2 regions of the Caballeronia sp. PC1 genome follow, and region 1 is predicted to be linked to the other one. Evidence: riboswitches for the same ligand, from Rfam matches in the RefSeq annotation. Region 1 holds a riboswitch; the other holds the start of a gene.
What was found. A riboswitch is a leader RNA that binds a small molecule or an ion and turns the genes downstream of it on or off. The one in region 1 is predicted to bind thiamine pyrophosphate.
Positions count from the first base shown of each region.

Region 1 (3,409 bases):
ACGGATACGACAGCGCCGCGCGCAGCGTGCCGATCGGCAGATAGCTCATTTGCGGAATGAACATCATCTTCGCGTCGACGGGCGCGTCGATCGATCCGTCGCCGAACGGCCACAGGCCCGCGAGCGCGCGCATCAGCGTGCTCTTGCCCGATCCCGACGGCCCGACTACCAGCCAGCGCGATCCCGGCTCGATCGATACGTTCGCCACACGCGAGAGCGGCGTGCCGTTCGGCAGCGCGAGCATGAGTCCGTTGGTCGTGAGCGAAGGCGTGCTCGTGTAATGCAGATTGATGCCGCCGTGTTCCGTCGCCGGCGACGTTTCCTCGCGGATATGCGTGGAGCGCATTACGCGCTTGAATTCGCGCAGACGATTCACCGTGGCGCGCCATTCGACCAGTGTCGAATAACTGTTGATGAACCAGGAAAACGAATCGCTGACCGTGCCGAACGCCGACGAAATCTGCATCAGCACGCCAAAGGAGAACGCGCCCGCGAAGTAGCGCGGCGCCGCGACCATGATCGGAAAGATGATCGCGATCTGCCCGTAGAAGCTCAGCACGAAGGTCATGCGCTTCGTGTACTTCATGATCATCCACCAGTTGTCGCGGATGCGCTGGAAGATGGTCTTCGCGTTGGCGGTTTCGGTCGAGATGCCGTCGTAGAAGGCGATCTGCTCGGCGTTCTCGCGCACGCGGATCAGGCCGAAGCGGAAATCCGCCTCCACCTTCTGTTGCTGATAATTGATCGACACGAGCGGATGGCCGACCTTCTGGATGATGAGCGAGCCGAGAATCGCATAGAGCGCGGCGGCCCACACCATATAGCCCGGAATGGTGATCGGCGTGCCGCCGAGCGAAAACGTCAGCGCGCCCGCGATGGTCCAGAGAATCGTGATGAAGGTGACGAGCGTGACGAGCGTCGAAAGCAGGTCGAGGGACAGCGAAAGCGTCGTCGTGGCGAAGGATTGCAGGTCGTCGGAAATACGCTGGTCGGGGTTGTCGGCGAGGCGGTCGCGCTCGATCCGGTAGAACGCCTTGTCGCCGAGCCATTGCTCCAGAAAGCGGTTGGTGAGCCACTGCCGCCAGCGGAACGCGAGCATCTGGCGCAAATATCGGCCGTACACCGCGAGCAGGATGTACGCGAACGCGAGGCCGGTGAAGATCAGCAGCAGATGCGGAAAATCCTTGACGTTCTTGTTTTGCAGCGCGTTGTAGAAGTCGGCGTTCCAGCTGTTGAGCCGCACGTTGATCCACACGACCGTCATGTTGATGGCGATGATCGCGACGAGCAGGCCCCACGCGACGCCTCGCTCCTCCGAAATCCAATAGGGCTTGATGAGGCTCCACGCGGAGACTTCGTCGGCCTTCTGCTGCGTGTTTTCGATTTGAGTGTTGGTCATGAGCTTCCTGCTGATGCGCATCGAGGCGCCCGATTTTTACGTTCGCGGCCGAATGGGACGGCCCATTCCGGCTCGGCAAATTGTTCCGGGATTCTCTTAACGCCCGCTTAATTTCACGCGATGGTTCGGCGAACCGTGTTCGCGGCATTGTGCCAGAGTGCCGCGGGGCACGATAAAAGGCGGGCAATCCCGGTTTGCAGCGGGTTCGGCTTTCATGTTTTAATGATCCTCGACGAAACAGGGGTGCTTCGCGTGCATCGGCGGCCAATATGGCGGTCAGCGCGGCGAGGCTGAGAGAGACCCTTTGCACCCGATCCGGGTAATACCGGCGAGGGAAGTTTCCGGAAATCGCGCACCGTTCGCGCCATTTCTTCCGTCTCTTTCAGTCCTCCCTTTGCGCCCGGCGCGTGCCGAATCACGCCGAGCCGCTTTCTCCGCTGATTTCGTCCTTGTGATGTGGCGCCATGTCCGCACGGTCGAGATCGCGAACGCCGTCTCCTCTTGCCGCACCGGCGCACTAAGGAGACATCGAATTGAACAGGATCGAACAGGGCGCCGCCGCGCGCCGGCCGGAATTCGCCGTCGTGGGCGGCGGGCTCGTCGGGCGGCTCGTCGCCTGGCAGCTCGCGGGCGCGGGGCATGACGTCGCGCTCTACGAACGCGGCGACGCGGCTGGCACGCAGTCGGCGGCGTGGGTCGCCGCCGCGATGCTCGCGCCGCTCGCGGAGGCGGCGAGCGCGGAGCCGCTCGTCGTCGGGCTCGGGGCGGCGTCGCTGGAACGCTGGCCGAAGCTCATCGCGCAATTGCCCGAGCCGGTGTTCTTTCAGCGCAACGGCACGCTCGTCGTCTGGCACGGCGCCGATCGCGCCGAGGCGCCGCTTTTCGAGCGCCGGTTGCGCGCCAATTCGCCGCCCGCTCTGCTCGACGGCGGTTTCATCAAGCTCGCGGGCGCGCAGCTCGCGCAAGCCGAGCCTGCGCTCGGAACGCGTTTTCCGCAAGGCTGGATGTTGCCGAATGAGGGACAGCTCGACAATCGTCAGGCGCTCGCCGCGCTCGCGGCCGGGCTTGCCGCGCGCGGCGTGCGCACGCACTGGAATACGGCCGTCGATGCCATGCCGGACGCGCGCTGGATCATCGATTGCCGGGGGCTCGGCGGCAAGCCCGCGTGGCCCGCGCTGCGCGGCATTCGCGGTGAAGTCGCGCGTGTGCACGCGCCGGGTATCGGGTTGTCGCGGCCTGTGCGGCTGCTGCATCCGCGCTATCCGCTCTATATCGCGCCCAAGGAGAACGATGTGTATGTGATCGGCGCGACGGAGGTCGAAGGCGAAGACATGTCGCCGGTGACGGTGCGTTCCGCGCTCGAACTGCTGAGCGCGGCGTTCGCCGTGCATCCGGGTTTCGGCGAGGCGCGCATTCTCGAGCTGAATGCGCACTGCCGGCCGACCTTGCCCGATCATCGCCCGGCCATTGTCTGGGACGGGGCGCGGACCTTGCGCGTGAACGGCCTGTACCGGCACGGTTTCATGATCGCGCCGGAAGTCGCGGATAGCGCGTGTCACCTGGCGCAGGCGCTCAATTCCGGCGAGGTTGCCGACCACGACGCCTTCACGGCATTTCGAGACGCCGCGCGCTGGCCCGAACTGCTTCACGACGAAACGGCCGTCGCCGCGCTCTAGCACTCAGGAAAGCACCATGAACATCCATATCAATCAGCGCGTTTTCGATTTGCCCGATGCGACCACCGTCACCGAGGCGCTCGCCGCGTTCGGCGCGAAGCCGCCGTTCGCCGTCGCGTTGAACGGCCAGTTCGTCGCGCGCGGCGAGCATGCCACGAAAACGCTCGCGTCCGGCGACAAGCTCGATGTCGTGTCGCCCGTTGCGGGCGGCTGAATCACGAACCGAAGGATCGAACCATGACCATTCCAACCGCCGACCTGCTCACGCTTTACGGCGAAGCGTTTCCGAGCCGCGTGCTGCTCGGCACGTCGCGTTATCCGTCGCTGCAATCGC
Region 1 covers NZ_JAJUBH010000001.1:3,056,354-3,059,762, forward strand. Annotated here, with positions in the region: gene LY284_RS14645 (ABC transporter ATP-binding protein/permease) at 1-1,399, opposite strand, end outside; TPP riboswitch at 1,629-1,753, shown strand; gene LY284_RS14650 (FAD-dependent oxidoreductase) at 1,933-3,075, shown strand; gene thiS (sulfur carrier protein ThiS) at 3,092-3,289, shown strand; gene LY284_RS14660 (thiazole synthase) at 3,313-3,409, shown strand, end outside.

Region 2 (3,409 bases), 1.4 Mb from region 1:
AGCGGCCCGAGCGTGTAGAAGGGCGCTTCGTCGCACCATTCCAGTTGCAGGTCCATGTTCTCCTTGATGAGCTGCATCGGCACGTGGCCGGGGCCTTCGATCATCACCTGCACGTCGTGCTTCCATGCGATCTGCGTCAGTTCGCCGAGCGTCTTCAGTTCGCCGAGCTGGGCTTCGTCGTTGGCGTCGTAGATCGAGCCGGGGCGCAGGCCGTCGCCGAGCGAGAACGAGACATCGTATTGCTTCATGATTTCGCAGATGTCTTCGAAGTGCTCGTAGATGAAGCTTTCCTTGTGATGCGCGAGGCACCACTTGGCCATGATCGAGCCGCCGCGCGACACGATGCCGGTCATGCGGTTGGCCGTCAGCGGCACGTATTGCAGGCGCACGCCCGCGTGGATCGTGAAGTAATCGACGCCTTGTTCGGCTTGCTCGATGAGCGTGTCGCGGAAGATTTCCCAGGTCAGGTCTTCGGCCTTGCCGTTGACTTTTTCGAGCGCCTGATAGATCGGCACCGTGCCGATGGGCACCGGCGAGTTGCGCACGATCCACTCGCGCGTTTCGTGGATGTGCTTGCCGGTCGAGAGATCCATCACCGTGTCGCCGCCCCAGCGGATCGCCCACGTCATCTTGTCGACTTCCTCGCCGATCGACGAGCTCACCGCCGAATTGCCGATGTTCGCGTTGATCTTCACGAGGAAGTTGCGGCCGATGATCATCGGCTCGCTTTCCGGGTGATTGATGTTCGCCGGGATGATCGCGCGGCCGCGCGCCACTTCCTCGCGCACGAATTCGGCCGTGATTTCCTTGAGCGCATCCTTGCCGAACGCCGCTGCGCCGAACGCTTGTCCGGCGTGCTGACGGCCCATCATCGCCGCGAGCTTTTCGCCGTTCGGGCCGCTCGACTTCAGGCTTTCGAGATATTCCGCGCGCCGCTGATTTTCGCGGATCGCGATGTACTCCATCTCCGGCGTGACGATGCCGGCGCGCGCGTAGTGCATCTGCGTGACGTTCTTGCCTTCGAGCGCGCGGCGCGGCTTGCGGTGCAGGCCGGGAAAGCGCAGCTCGGCGGTCTTCGCATCGGCGGCGCGTTCGCGGCCGTATTCGCTCGACAGGCCCGCAAGTTCCTCGGTGTCGCCGCGCTTCTCGATCCACGCGCCGCGCAGCGCTTCCAGACCCGAGCGAATGTCGATGTGCGCGTCCGGATCGGTGTACGGACCCGACGTGTCGTAGACGTAGACCGGCGGATTCTTCTCGGCGCCGAAGCCGTCGGGCGTGTCCGACTGCGTGATTTCGCGCATCGGCACGCGGATGTCCGGCGTCGAACCTTCGACGTAGACCTTGCGCGAGTTCGGCAGGGGCGCGATGGCGGCGGCATCGACGACGGCGTTCTCGGACAGGAACTTGGGGTTGGCATTCATGTGTTGTATCTCCTGTGTGGGACGGTTATTTCCGAAGCGCGACGCGAACGAGCGACACCGAGCTCGGCTGACTCAGGAGCTAAACAGGGAGGAACGAGATGGAAAGGTACGGGTTCGGAAGAAGTGGCGGGATGCTGCAAACCGTCGAACCCGAACGCTTCCCTGCGCTGGCATTATCCAGATCAGGTTCAAAGGGTATTTCTCACCCACGCCGCACGAAGCGATTCGATCGATGAAACCGGTTGAAATCGCGATGCGCAACGCAGGACCCCCGCGTTAGCAGCCGCCACCTTACACCGTGGCGTGGCGTGTTGGCAACCATCTTCAAATTCCGTCGTTCGTAGAGGGCGCTTACTGCATAATGGCGGGCGCCGCGAACTTCCGGGTTTTCCCGAAGATCGAGCGGCCCCTTCTCGCGCCATCCGCCTCTTCGTTTTCCGTCATGCCGTCCTGTCTGGTTTTGCCTGTTTTCGTCCGGCGCGCAGCCGTCGCGGAGTAATGCATGTCCGCTCTGCCGCCGCCGCGTCTGCCGTTCAGTTTCCCCGACCGTTTTCCGTTTCGCGCGCCGCGTTCCTTCAAGGGGCAGGTGGCGCTCGCGCTCGCGGTCGTCTATCTCGTGTGGGGATCGACGTATCTCGGGATTCACCTGTCGCTCGAATCGTTTCCGCCGCTCATGCTCGGCGGGCTGCGCAACCTGTTCGCGGGCGTAGGGCTGCTCGCGATCGCGGTGCATCGCAAGGCGGTGTGGCCCAGCGCGCGGGAAGTGCGCAACGCGGCGATCGTCGGCACCTTGCTCGAAGGTCTGTCCAGCGGGATGATGGCCTACGGCATGCGCACCGTCGGCTCCGGCACCGCCGCCGTGATGGTGGCCACGGTGCCGCTCTTCGCGACGATCTTCACCGCGCTCGCGGGCCGCGCGGTCGCGAAGGGCGAGTGGTTCGCGGTGGCGTTGGGTCTCGTCGGCATCGTGCTGCTGAATCACGGCGATCCGTCGCCGAGTTCCACGTTCGGCACACTCGCCATTCTGTGCGCGGCGATCTTCTGGGCGGGCGGCGCGCATCTCGCGACCCGGCTGCCGCAGCCTTCCGATCTGTTGATGTCCACGGCCTTGCAGATCGGGCTGGGCGGTTTGATCGCGACGGGCATCGCGCTGTTGTCCGGCGAGCGGCTCACGCACGTCGCGCCGGGAGCCGGGCTTGCGTTCGTCTATCTCGTGGTCGTCGGTTCGATGGCCGCGTATGTCGCGTATAACTTCCTGATCCGCAACACGAGCACGATCGTCGCGACGAGTTGCCTGTACGTGAACCCGGTCGTCGCGGTGCTGCTCGGCGCGGCGCTGCTCGGCGAGATCATCACGCAGTGGACCGTCATCGCGACGCTCGTCATCCTGCTTTCCGTCGGGCTTTCGTTCTGGTTCGACTATCGGCGGCGCGGGCTGGCCTGAGCGTCCCTTCATTGTAAAAGCCGCTTCGCGCACCGGCGGGCTGCATCGTTCGATGCCGCTTCGCCGCGTGCCTTTCCCACCTCCCGAACAATTCCTCTAACGATTCCGGAAGCCCCGTCCTGCATGGCTTTGCAGGGCGCGAGCGGGCCATTCACATCCCTCAGGGGCACATCCTTTGCTGATGGCAGGCACCCGCATCGCCGGCGCGATTGACGTCGACCGATCGGTCCAGAAAGAAAACAGAACCAGGGTCCACGAATCAGGCGCAAGCCTTCGTCCGGACCCGGCCAACGAGGTGTCGATCAAAATAAAGGAAGGTGAATCATGAAGCTCATCCGCACCGCTGCCGCGCTCGGCGCCGTCGCTGCTCTGCTCTCCGCTTGCGGCGGAAGCTCCGACGATGTCGGCAAGGAAATCGGCGTCACGCCGCCGGAAGTCCATTTCATTCACGCGATCCCGAGCGGGCCGAACGTCGACTTCTACGACAACGGCAAGATCCTGCAGCCGAATCTCGCGTACAAGACCGTGACCAACTTCGCGAACA
Region 2 covers NZ_JAJUBH010000001.1:1,659,865-1,663,273, reverse strand. Annotated here, with positions in the region: gene thiC (phosphomethylpyrimidine synthase ThiC) at 1-1,421, opposite strand, end outside; TPP riboswitch at 1,563-1,704, opposite strand; gene LY284_RS08050 (EamA family transporter) at 1,924-2,865, shown strand; gene LY284_RS08045 (DUF4397 domain-containing protein) at 3,190-3,409, shown strand, end outside.
Region 2: another riboswitch for thiamine pyrophosphate. It lies ahead of thiC (phosphomethylpyrimidine synthase ThiC); the one in region 1 lies ahead of LY284_RS14650 (FAD-dependent oxidoreductase).